2 linked regions of the Bosea sp. 685 genome follow. The protein of the gene in region 1 interacts with the protein of each later gene in a pairwise test. Links are inferred from orthologs where the notes say so. Each region holds a gene or a part of one and is shown on either strand. Other genes may lie near its edges.

What was found.
Region 2: the proteins of RMR04_RS14120 (region 1) and ptsN interact in binary tests that used the Escherichia coli proteins (3 or more experiments, as listed by UniProt). The link is inferred for Bosea sp. 685 from one-to-one orthologs.

What each region holds. Positions count from the first base shown.
Region 1 is NZ_CP134779.1:2,678,853-2,685,165, forward strand. Bases 2,056-5,376 are described here. They hold RMR04_RS14120 (DUF4118 domain-containing protein), read right to left. Parts: upstream 4,977-5,376; coding sequence 2,256-4,976; downstream 2,056-2,255. Other genes in these bases: RMR04_RS14115 (response regulator), read right to left, coding at 2,056-2,259; kdpC (potassium-transporting ATPase subunit KdpC), read right to left, coding at 4,976-5,376. Outside these bases: RMR04_RS14100 (nitrite/sulfite reductase), read right to left, coding at 1-698; RMR04_RS14105 (DUF2849 domain-containing protein), read right to left, coding at 702-1,058; RMR04_RS14110 (2Fe-2S iron-sulfur cluster-binding protein), read right to left, coding at 1,058-1,372; more of RMR04_RS14115, read right to left, coding at 1,564-2,055; more of kdpC, read right to left, coding at 5,377-5,566; potassium-transporting ATPase subunit KdpB, read right to left, coding at 5,590-6,313. UniProt on the Escherichia coli protein: Member of the two-component regulatory system KdpD/KdpE involved in the regulation of the kdp operon. KdpD may function as a membrane-associated protein kinase that phosphorylates KdpE in response to environmental signals.
Region 2 is NZ_CP134779.1:5,159,468-5,165,173, forward strand. The notes cover bases 844-3,557. They hold ptsN (PTS IIA-like nitrogen regulatory protein PtsN), read right to left. Parts: upstream 2,575-3,557; coding sequence 2,113-2,574; downstream 844-2,112. Other genes in these bases: RMR04_RS25320 (fumarate hydratase), read right to left, coding at 844-1,971; hpf (ribosome hibernation-promoting factor, HPF/YfiA family), read right to left, coding at 2,660-3,247. In the rest of the region: RMR04_RS25315 (hypothetical protein), read right to left, coding at 2-307; more of RMR04_RS25320, read right to left, coding at 355-843; RMR04_RS25335 (autotransporter outer membrane beta-barrel domain-containing protein), read left to right, coding at 3,703-5,706. UniProt on the Escherichia coli protein: Seems to have a role in regulating nitrogen assimilation.

The sequences.
Region 1 (6,313 bases):
GCCTCGAGGAAGGCGAGCAGATCATCCTTGGGCAGGTAGTCGCGCACGACCTTGCCGATCATCGGGGTGCGGCCGAGGCCGCCGCCGACGCTGACCTCGTAGCTGACTTCGTGGGTATCCGGGTGGCGGCGCAGGCGCAGGCCGATGTCGTGCGCCTTGATCACGGCGCGGTCATGCTCGGCGCCGGTCACTGCGATCTTGAACTTGCGCGGCAGGTAGTCGAATTCGGGATGGAGCGACGACCATTGCCGGATGAGTTCGGCGGTCGGGCGCGGATCCTCGATCTCGTCCTGTGCCACGCCGGCAAAATGGTCGGCCGTGACGTTGCGAATGCAATTGCCGGAGGTCTGGATGCAATGCATCTCGACATCGGCGAGCAGGTCCAGGATTTCGGGCACGTCGCGCAGCTTCGGCCAGTTGAACTGCAGGTTCTGGCGCGTGGTGAAATGGCCGTAGCCGCGGTCGTAGCGTTCACCGATCAGCGCAAGCTGGCGCAATTGCTTCGACGACAGCGTGCCATAGGGAATGGCGATGCGCAGCATATAGGCGTGGAGCTGCAGATAGACACCGTTCTTGAGCCTGAGCGGCTTGAACTCATCCTCGGTGATCGAGCCGTCGAGCCGCCGCGCGACCTGGTCGCGGAACTGCGCGACCCGCTCGCGGACAAAACGCTCGTCGAATTCATCATAGCGATACATCGGTCAGGCCCTCTGCCCGGCATCGATCCCGTCCCCGGCCTGCTTGCCGAGATCGGGACGGTTGCTGGGCCCCAGCGTCTTGAATCTCTCGCGGAAATGTCGCGGAACCGGCTGGCCGGTCTCCATGGTGACATCGACGAGATAGGCATCGACCACACGGTTGCCCGCGATCTCGGCCGCCGCGAAAGCCTCGAGGCTCTCTGCGGCAGGATCGTTCGAGGCGACCAGCGCCAGCGCCGGATCGCGCGTCCAGGCGAGTTGCCCGTTGGCGCCGGCAACGGCGAAGACGACATCACCGTCGAGCAGGTCGTTGGCGAGCAGGATCGCCGGCAAGGGGACGCGCTTGGGGGCGGCAGCCATCACGCGGCCTCCGCCAAGGTGAGCGTCAGCCCGTCGAGTTCGTCGGACCAGATGATCTGGCAGGAGAGGCGCGAGGTCGCCTCGATTAATGGCAAGGTGTCGAGCGCGTCGATTTCGTCCTCGCGCGGTTCGGGCAGGCGCTTGGCCCAGTCGGGCGCGACGACGACGTGGCAGGTGGCGCAATCGCAGGAGCCGCCGCAGACGCCTTCGATGCCGACCTTGTAGTCGCGCAGAATCTCCATCACCCGCCAGCCTTCGACGGCTTCGAGTTCATGGGCGCGACCGTCGCGGTCGATCACATTCAGAATGGCCACTGCGCCGCTTGTCCCGTTCGTTCTTCCGAACGTTTCAAATAAGCCAGAGCGGCGATCGGTTCAATTCACGCAAGGTAGCGTGTTTTTTCTTATTCCCGATCAAAAAGAGGAGATTTCTCTTTCCGACTCCTCGAGCATGGCGCCCATCGAGTGGATTTTCCTCCACGGGAGGAGAGGCGACGATGGCTGCGTCAGACCAATCCGCCCAGCCGATATCCTACGCCTGGCTCGGTCTCGATCAGCTTCGGCGTTGCGGGGTCATCCTCGAGCTTCTGGCGCAACTGCCCGACGAAGACGCGCAGATATTGCACGTCATGCTCATGCGCCGGCCCCCAGACCGCGGTCAGGATCTGGCGATGCGTCAGCACGCGGCCATTTCCGCCGGCCAGGCTGGCGAGCAGGTCGTATTCCTTCGGCGAGAGTTTGACATGCACCCCGGCGCGGCTGATCCGGCGGTTGACGAGGTCGATCTCGACATCGCCCGAGCGGATCGTTGCCTCCGCGCCTTGCCGCTCGATGCGGTGGCGCAGCGCGACGCGCAGGCGCGCCAGCAATTCCCCGACGCCGAAGGGCTTTTCGACATAATCATCGGCGCCGGCATCGAGCGCATCGATCTTCTCGGTCTCGCGGTCTCGCGCCGAGAGGATGATCACCGGCCCGTCATAGAAGGCGCGCGCCTTGGCCAGGGCCTCCTTGCCGTCCATGTCGGGCAAGCCGAGATCGAGCACCACGGCGTCGGGCGGTTTGCGCGCGATCTCGCGCAGGCCGGCGGTGGCGTCGTCGGCGCGGACATGTTCGTAGCCTGCCGCATCGAGCGCCGGGCCGAGGAAGCGGTGGATCTGCGGCTCGTCGTCGATGACGAGGATGCGGGGGCGGAAAGCGGTCATGACAGAACCTCCTGCGCTGCGCCGTTCTTGCGCAGGCTGATCAATATGCGGGTGCCGCCCTTGGAACCGTCCGGCCGGTCCTGGATCGGGCTTGCGGCCGCGATGCGCCCGCCCATGGCCTCGACGAAGCCCTTGGAGATGGCAAGGCCGAGGCCCGCCCCCTTGCCACGCTCGCCGCCGCGATCGGTCGCCTCTTCCATGCGCCGGAACTTCTCGAAGACGCGTTCGAGTTCGGCAGTCGGGATGCCGCGACCTTCGTCCTCGATCGAGATCACGACATTGCCCCGGTCTTCATAGGCCGCGGTTTCGATCAGCGAACCGTTCTCGCTATAGGCGATCGCGTTCTCCAGGATGTTGACCAGGGCCTGTTCGAGCAAAGACGGATCAGCGGGCACCGCTGAGAGCTCGGCTGGAAAATCGCGCTGGATGCGGCGGTTCTCCAGGCGCCGCGACACCCGCGCGATCGCGGCCGAGATCACGTCGCGGACATCGGTCCAATCGCGGCGCGTCACCAGCGCGCCGCCTTCCAGCCGCGTCATATCGAGCAGGTCGCCGACATAGCGGTTGAGACGCTCGGCCTCCTCGCGAATGGATAAAAGCAGATCATCGGCCACGGCCGGCTCGACGCTCTTGCCGAAATCGATCAGCGTCGTCACGGAGCCGAGCACGGTGGCGAGCGGCGTGCGCAGATCATGGCTGACCGAGTTCAGCAATGCCGAGCGCAATCGGTCGGTCCGGCGCAGCGCCTCGGCGTCGACAGCGGCTGCGGCAAGCTCCACCCGCTCGAGCGCAATCGCGCCCTGGTCGAGCAGCGCCATGGCAAAACGCTCATTCTCCGCACCCAGCAGCGCCTTGGGCTCGAACCCGACCACGCCCGAACGAGCCCGCACGCCCTGCAGCGGCCGGAAGGTCCAGGCGACATTGGGCAGCGTGCCGGTGCCGGCGCCGGCGGGTTCGCCCCGGTTCCAGCTCCAGCGTGCCGCTGTCATGTCGGCGGTGGTCAGCGGCTCCAGTGCGGGCGCACCGGCGCTGGGCGCGATCTCGTCTCCTTGCGGCAGCAGGACGATGACCTTTCCGGCTGTTGCCGCCGAAAGCTGCTCGGCCAGCACGGCTGCAGCATCTTCCTTGCGTGCTGCGCCTGAGAGCCTGCGGCTTGCCGCCAGCAACGCCGCGATCGCCGAGGCGCGCCGCGCCGTCGCCTTGGCCTGGTCGCGGATGCGCCCGGTCAGGCCGCCGGTGGCGACGGCCGCGACGAAGAACACCGCGAAGGTCAGCACATCCGCCGGATTGCCGATCCACATCGACAGACGCGGCTCGAGGAAGAAGAAGTTGTAGGCGAGGGCGGCGAGCCCTGCCGCCGTCAGCGACGGCCAAAGGCCGAAGGCGACGCCGGCTGCAAGCACGCTGACGAGAAACAGCATGGCGAGGTTGGCGTTCTCCGCCTGACGATCGACCAATGTCGCGACGACGACTGCCGCAGCCACCATGATCGCCGCGCCGATATGGCCGCGCCAGGAGAAGTCGCGCTTGGGTGCGGCCGTGGACGGACCCGCCGGTACGGAGGCGATATCGGTGATGATGTGAAGCGCCGCACCATTCTGCGCCTCCAGCAGGGCAGGGGCGAGTGAGCGATGGAACCAGGCGCGCCAGCCCTTGCGATGCGATTTTCCGACGACGATCTGGGTGACGTTGTTGCGGCGCGCATATTCCAGCACGCTGGCGACGAGATCGTCACTCGTCAGCACGACATTGGCGGCTCCGAGCTGTTCGGCGAGCTTGAGCGCCTCGGCCAGCCGCTGGCCGCGTGCCGGATCGACCTCTGCGCGATTGGGGCGCTCAACATGAGCAACCGTCCAGGGCGCGTCCATCATCATGTCGGAGAGGCGCCGGCCGGCGCGCACGAGCGAGGACGCCATCGCATCAGGCCCGATCAGCACCAGGATGCGTTCGCCGGCAGCCCAGGGGCCTTCGACGCCGGCCCGCTTCATCGCCTGGTTCAGGTGATCGTCGACCGTCTGGGCGGCGCGGCGCAAGGCGAGCTCACGCAACGCGGTCAGGTTCTCCGGCTTGAAGAAATGATCGGCGGCGAGCCGCGCCGTCTCGGGGAGGTAAACCTTGCCCTCGGCCATGCGCTGGCGCAGTTCGCTCGGCGTGATGTCGATCAATTCGATCTCGTCGGCGCTGCTCAGGACACTGTCAGGCACTGTTTCGCGCTGGCGCACGCCGGTGATCTTCCAGATCACGTCGACGAGGCTCTCGAGATGCTGGACGTTCAGCGTGGTCCAGATGTCGATCCCGGCCGCCAGCAACTCCTCGACATCCTGCCAGCGCTTGGGATGCCGGCTGCCCGGCGCATTGGAATGCGCGTATTCGTCGACCAGCAGCAGGCGCGGTTTGCAGGCCAGCGCCGCATCGAGGTCGAATTCCATCAGCATGCGGCCATTATGCTCGATCGGCCGGCGCGCCATCACCTCCAGCCCGTCGAGCAGCGCTTCGGTTTCACGGCGGCCATGCGTCTCGACGAGGCCGACCAGCACCTCGCCATGCTCCGCTTGGGCGCGCTTGCCCTGGGTGAGCATCTCGTAGGTCTTGCCGACGCCCGGCGCCATGCCGAGAAAAATCTTCAGCCGGCCGCGTTTACCGCGGCCGGCCTGCGCCAGAAGGGCGTCGGGATCAGGGCGACCCTGTTCCCGGAATCGGATCTCGTCCGTGGTCATTACGGCTTAGCTTGAGCCTTCGGATAGCGCGCGTCGAGGGCGAGATTGGCCGTCAGCACATTCACGCGCGGCCGGCCGATGAACCCGAGCAGATAGCCTTGCGTGTTCTGGGCGATGATTTCGGCGACCTGTGCCGGCTGGGCGCCGCGCGCCTTGGCGATACGCTCGATCTGGCGAGCGGCATTCTCCGGCGAGATATGCGGGTCGAGTCCAGAACCAGACGCCGTCACGGCGTCCGCCGGCAGCGAGCCTGCGCCGTCGGCGGTGCGGATCGCCTCGGCATCGGTCTTGATGCGCGTGGCGAGATCCTCGTTCAGCGGCCCGAAATTGGAGCCCGAGGAATTGGCGGCGTCATAGCCGTCCTTGCCGGCCGCCGAGGGACGGGGGCGCAGATAGGCCTCGCCGGCGAAGTTCTGGCCGATCCATTCCGAGCCGACGACATCGCCGGTCGCGGTGCGGATCAGCGAGCCGCCGGCCTGCGCCGGAAACATCGCCTGGGAGAGCCCGGTGACGCCGAGCGGATAGGCGACGCCGAGCAGGAGGGTGAAGAAGACCATCGAGACGATGGCGGGGCGAAGATGGGACCACATGGTCGTTGTCCTTTGATGAGCGGTCAGGCGAGCTTCAGCGCCGCGACGATCATGTCGATCAGCTTGATGCCGACGAAGGGCGCGATCAGCCCGCCGATGCCGTAGATGGTGAGGTTGCGCGAGAGCAGCTTGGCGGCCCCGATCGCCCGGTAGCGCACGCCGCGCAGCGCCAGCGGGATCAGCGCGACGATGACCAGCGCGTTGAAGATCACAGCCGAGAGGATGGCGCTTTGCGGGCTCGACAGGCCCATGATGTTCATCGCGCCGAGCGAGGGCAGGGCGACGACGAACATCGCCGGGATGATGGCGAAGTACTTCGCCACGTCGTTGGCGATGGAGAAGGTCGTCAACGCCCCGCGCGTGATCAGCAACTGCTTGCCGACCTCGACGATCTCCAGGACCTTGGTCGGGTCCGAGTCGAGATCGACCATGTTGCCGGCCTCGCGGGCGGCCTGCGCGCCGGTCTGCATGGCGACGCCGACATCGGCCTGCGCCAGGGCAGGGGCGTCATTGGCGCCGTCACCGCACATCGCGACCAGCCGGCCCTTGGCCTGCTCGGTGCGGATGATACGCAGCTTGTCCTCGGGCGTCGCCTCGGCGAGGAAGTCGTCGACGCCGGCTTCCGAGGCGATGGCGGCCGCTGTCACCGGGTTGTCGCCGGTGATCATGACGGTGCGAACGCCCATGCGGCGCAGATCGGCGAAGCGGTCCTTCACGCCGGGCTTCACCACATCCTTGAGATGGATG
Region 2 (5,706 bases), 2.5 Mb from region 1 along the record:
GTCAGCGCTTGCCGCAACGATTGGCGAGCAGCACGCGGTATTCGGCAAGCTCGGTATCCATCAAGCCGACATTCTGTTCGCGCTGGGCACCGCTCTGACAGGTCGCGAAGACCGAGCGCGCGCTCTGCAGGAAGCCGACATGCTCGCGCCAGATCCGGCATTGCGTCGCCTGATCGGCCGTCGCGACCGCCTGCAATCGTGTCAGCTGGCGGCGCAGCGCGCCTTCGTTCTGGAACAGGTCACGCGAGCAGGTCGCGGGCGCACTCGCCCGCCCCTGCGCCATCGCCTCGCCTGCCGTGGCGAGCACGGCAAATCCGAGGCATACGGTTCCGAAGCTTGCGGCGGCAAAACCCCTCATCCGAGATTCAACTCCTTGAAGAAGTCGTTGCCCTTGTCGTCGATGACGATGAAGGCCGGAAAATCCTCGACCTCGATGCGCCAGACCGCCTCCATGCCGAGTTCGGGATATTCCAGGACCTCGACCTTCTTGATGCAGTCCTGCGCAAGCCGCGCGGCGGGACCGCCGATCGAGCCGAGATAGAAGCCGCCATGCGTCTTGCAGGCTTCCCGAACCGCAGCGGAACGGTTGCCCTTGGCGAGCATCACCATCGAACCGCCGAAGGACTGGAACTGGTCGACGAAGGAATCCATCCGGCCAGCCGTGGTGGGTCCAAACGAGCCCGAGGCCATGCCGTCAGGCGTCTTGGCCGGGCCGGCGTAATAGACTGGGTGGTTCTTGAAATAATCAGGCATGCCCTGCCCTGTCTCCAGCCGCTCGCGGATCTTGGCATGGGCCGAGTCGCGCGCCACGATGATCGTCCCGGTCAGCGAGAGCCGGGTCTTGACCGGGTACTGCGAGAGTGTGGCGAGAATTTCGGCCATTGGACGGTTGAGATCGACCTTGACGACCGCTCCGCCGAGCGAGGCATCCTCGACCTCGGGCAGGTACTTGGCCGGGTTGGTCTCCAGCGCTTCGAGATAGATGCCGTCCCTGGTGATCTTACCCTTGGCCTGGCGATCGGCCGAGCAGGAGACGCCGAGCCCGATCGGCAGCGAGGCGCCATGGCGTGGCAGGCGGATGACGCGGACGTCATGGCAGAAATACTTTCCGCCGAACTGTGCGCCGACGCCGAGCGACTGCGTCAGCTTATGCACCTCCTCCTCCATCTCAAGATCGCGGAAGGCGTGACCGGAAGGCGAGCCCGTGGTCGGCAGCGCGTCGAGATATTTCGTCGAGGCGAGCTTGACGGTCTTGAGGTTCTGCTCCGCCGAGGTGCCGCCGATGACGATGGCAAGGTGGTAGGGCGGGCAGGCCGCGGTGCCCAGCGTCAGGATCTTCTCCTTCAGGAACGCCATCATGCGGTCCTTGGTCAGGAGCGAGGGCGTCGCCTGGAACAGGAAGGTCTTGTTGGCCGAGCCACCGCCCTTGGCGACGAAGAGGAATTTGTACGCATCCTCACCCTCGGCATAGATGTCGATCTGCGCCGGCAGGTTGGTCGCGGTGTTCTTCTCCTCGAACATCGAGAGCGGAGCGACCTGGGAATAGCGCAGGTTGCGCTTGAAATAAGCGTCGGCGACGCCCTCGCCGAGCGCCGCCTCGTCATCGCCATCGGTCCAGACCTTGCGGCCCTTCTTGCCCATGATGATCGCCGTGCCGGTATCCTGGCACATCGGCAGCACGCCGCCGGCCGAGATGTTGGCGTTCTTCAGCAGGTCATAGGCGACGAATTTGTCGTTCGAGGTCGCCTCGGGATCGTCGAGGATTTTCGCCAGCTGGGCGAGATGGCCCGGCCGCAGCAGATGGTTGATGTCGATGAAGGCCTGCTCGCTGAGTTGGCGGATCGCCTCGCGCGAAACCGTCAGAACCTCGCGATCGCCGAGTTTCTCGACCGAGATCCCTTCGCTGCCCAACTTGCGATAAGGCGTGGCGTCGTCGCCGAGCGGGAAGAGATCGACATGCGTATAGGCCATGGACGGAGGCTCCGAGGCGGGTTGGCGCGCCACGCTCAGAACCAGCTCAGCGCAACGCCATTGTGCATGGCGTCATAGCGGCTTGGCGCACGCTGTCCAAGCCTAGAGGCTGTTAGGGACTCTGGCTTCAAATGGTTCCAGTCAGGCCGCCTTCGCGGCCGACTCCGCCAGGATCGCGTAGATCGCGGCCGGATCGCGGGCCTTGCGGATCTGCTCCAGCACGGCATGGTTGCGTAGCACGCGAGCAACGCGGGCGAGCGCCTTGAGATGGTCGGCGCCGGCCCCCTCGGGCGCGATCAGGACGAAGATGATGTCGACGGGCTGGCCGTCCAGCGCGTCGAAATCGACCGGCTTTTCGGCGCGGGCGAACAGCCCGACCAGCCTGTCGATGCCGGACATGCGTCCATGGGGAATCGCGATGCCATCGCCGATACCGGTGGAACCGAGGCGCTCGCGTTGAAGCAGCGCCTCGAAGAGCTCGCGCTCAGGCAAGCCGGTGATCATCGCCGCGTGTTGGGCGAGTTCCTGCAGCGCCTGCTTCTTGCCATTGGCCCGCAGCGGCGAAATCACCGCGGCCGGTGTCAGGAGATCGATCAGCGTCATGCGCTAGTCCATGCATGTCCCGTGCCGGGCTGGAGGGCCGTGCGGCGCGGGTCAGATTTGAAAGCCGGGGAGCCTCCCGCTGGCCTTACGACAGCGACGCCGGGGGATCGATCCACCCGATATTGCCGTCGCGCCGGCGGTATACGACGTTCATCCGGCCATTGCCAGCATGGCGGAAGATGACGACGGGAGCGCCGGTCAAATCGAGTTCGGCGACAGCGTCGCCAACCGTCATGACATGGAACGATTTGGTGGTTTCGGCCACGATAACCGGGTGATCTCCGGCCGCATCGAGTTCGATTTCCTCGATTTCGTCGTCCGGCGCCGCGATCACATAGCTGGGGATTTCGATGCCGGCGTCGCGGCCATTGCTCGAAGCCGAGCGGTCCTTCAATCGACGCTTGTAACGACGCAGCCGTTTCTCGATGCGCTCAGCCATCTTGTCGAGGCTGGCATAGGCGTCATGCGCCGTACCCGAGGCCTCAAGCGTGATCCCGGATGACAGATGCAGCACGCCGTCGGTCTTGAACGCCGTGCCGTCCTTGGCGACGGTGACGTGACCTTGATAGCCGCCCTCGTAATATTTGCTGAGTGCGGCCGCGACGCGGGTCTCGGCCTGGCCGCGAAGGGCCTCGCCGACATCGAGATTCTTGCCGGAGATTCGCAAGCTCATGGAGTGCTTCCCCTTATTTAGCCATGGCCAGTAGTCGGCCATCTCTAGGAGCTAAGAACTGGGTAGGGGGTATGTCAATGCGTGGATCCCTCTTCCCTCGAAGGCGAGGCCCGGCAGTCCCGCGAGGCCTTCCCAGGAAAAGCCATGCAGGCCCGACGGAAGCGGGCCAGTCATGATGTGACGTCCTGTCGATATGTTGCCGTTCCGCCACGCCTGGCCTCATGGTTAACCAATCAGAAACAATCGCCCCTGGGTTGCTGTTCAAACTATAAGCAATCTGCTTCCCTAGCGTCAGCCGGGGGACATAATCCGACGCATGTCGGGTTCGGCTTGATGAGTTGAACACCGGTTCGTCTTCGATCCTGCTCAGGCTGGGTCTCCGCCGCATCGGTCAAAGCCATGCGACGAGACGCGGACGCCCCGCTCCCGGCGCGATCACCAGCCGGAACGCGCCCATGACGTCAGTCGCCCAGATTCGCACACACCGCTCGGCGCTCCTGAACAAGACCGCCATCGTCGGCGGTGTGCTGGCAGCGACACTCGCCGCCTCGCCGGGAACCGCGTGGGCGCAAACCAAAACCTATACGAACGGCCAGATCGAGCTCACGCCGTTGAACATCACCACGAGCACGCAACAACTCGAGGTCGCGGGAGCGGATGCCGCCACCCAGCGGGGCGTCATTTCGGAAACGGCGGGCCCGCTGGGCTTTGAGAAAATCGGCACGGGCACGCTGACCCTCGCTGCGACCAACACCTATTCCGGCGTCACGGTGATCTCGGCGGGGACGCTCATCGTCGGATCGAGCTTCTACGGCGTTGCGCCCTCGGCCACGCTGGGCAGCGATTCGGCCACCAACATCGTCCGGCTGAACGGCGGCACCCTGCAGATCGACAACCAGGTCGCGACCTTCGCCCGGCCAGTCGAGATCACCGCGTCGAACGGCACGATCAACAACGTCGCCGGCCTCACCCTCAACGGCGTCACGACCTTCACCGGCCTGCTGAGCAAGACCGGTGCGGGCACGCTGATCCTGAACGGGGCCGGCACGGGCGCGGGTGGCCTGTCGATTCTCGCAGGCGGGCTGCAGGTCGGCAACGCCGCTGCCTTGGGCACAGGCACGCTCCGGATGGCCGGTAACACCTCGCTGGTCGCGTCTCCGAGCAATGTCTCCGTGGCCAACGCCATCGTCCTCGACGGCACCATCAGCGTCGTGACCAACAACAACACGCTCTCCCTGACCGGCGCGATCTCGGGCGTCGGTAGGCTCGACAAGAACAATGGCGGCACGCTCAACCTCAGCGGCGACAGCAACTTCGCCGGAGGGTTCGGCCTCAATGCCGGCACCCTCGGCATCGGCAGCAACACGGCGGTCGGCGTCGGGCAGCTCTCGGTCGCGACCGGCAGCACCGTCGTCGCGCTCGGCAATGTGACGCTGGCCAACGCCATCAGGCTGAACCCCAGCGCCGGATTCGGGACCGCCAATCCGATCTTCGACACCGGCGCCAACACATTGACGCTGAACGGCGTCATCTCCGGCCAGGCCGTCGGCATCGAACAGACGCCCTACGGCATCACCAAGAACGGCAGCGGAACGCTGGTCCTGAACGGCGCCAATACCTACTCCGGCGCGACCGTCGTCAATGCGGGCAAGCTCGTCGTCGGCGGAGCCGGTACGAGCGGGGCCTCGATCGCCTCGTCGAGCAGCCTGACCATCGCCGCCGGCGCGACGATCGGCGGCAACGGCGCGACGCCGACGCTGACGGTCAACGGCACGATCTCGCCGGGCAATTCGGTGGGCACGCTCAACATCAATGGCGGCCTCATCCTCGGCGCGGGCTCGACCACAGTGATCGAGATCGAGGGCGCCACGGCCGACCGCGTCAACGTCGCCGGCACGGCGGCGCTCAACGGCACGCTGCAGCTCGTCGCCGCCGGCGGAACCTACGCCTTCGCCACGCCCTACACGATCCTGACCTCGACGGGCGCACGCACCGGCGCCTTCGCCACAGTCAACACCACCGGCAGCTTCGGCGTCGGTGTGACCTCGGCGGTCGCCTATGGCGCCAACAACGTCCAGGTCACGCTGACGGCAGCGCCACTGGTGGCGACGGGCGCTGGTTCGAGCACAGTCTCCGGCCCGATTCTAGGCCTCTCGCAGACCCGCAACATCACCGCCGTCGCGTTCGGGCTCGACCGGGCGGCCTTGGCCGGCGCCGACCTGTCGCCGCTGTTTGCAGTCTACAACCAGCCGACGCGGGAGGCGCTCGCGGCTGCGGTCAATGCGCTGTCCGGCGAGGTCCATACCGCGACGACCGCGATCGGCTACCGCGCATCCGACCAGTTCCTGCGCGTCATGCTCGACCCCTATGCGATCGGCCGCGACGGCGCGCTGGTGGGGACATCGGGGCCGGCGAGCTTCACCGCCGACCTGCCCGGCCGCAAGGGTCCCGTCGAGGCG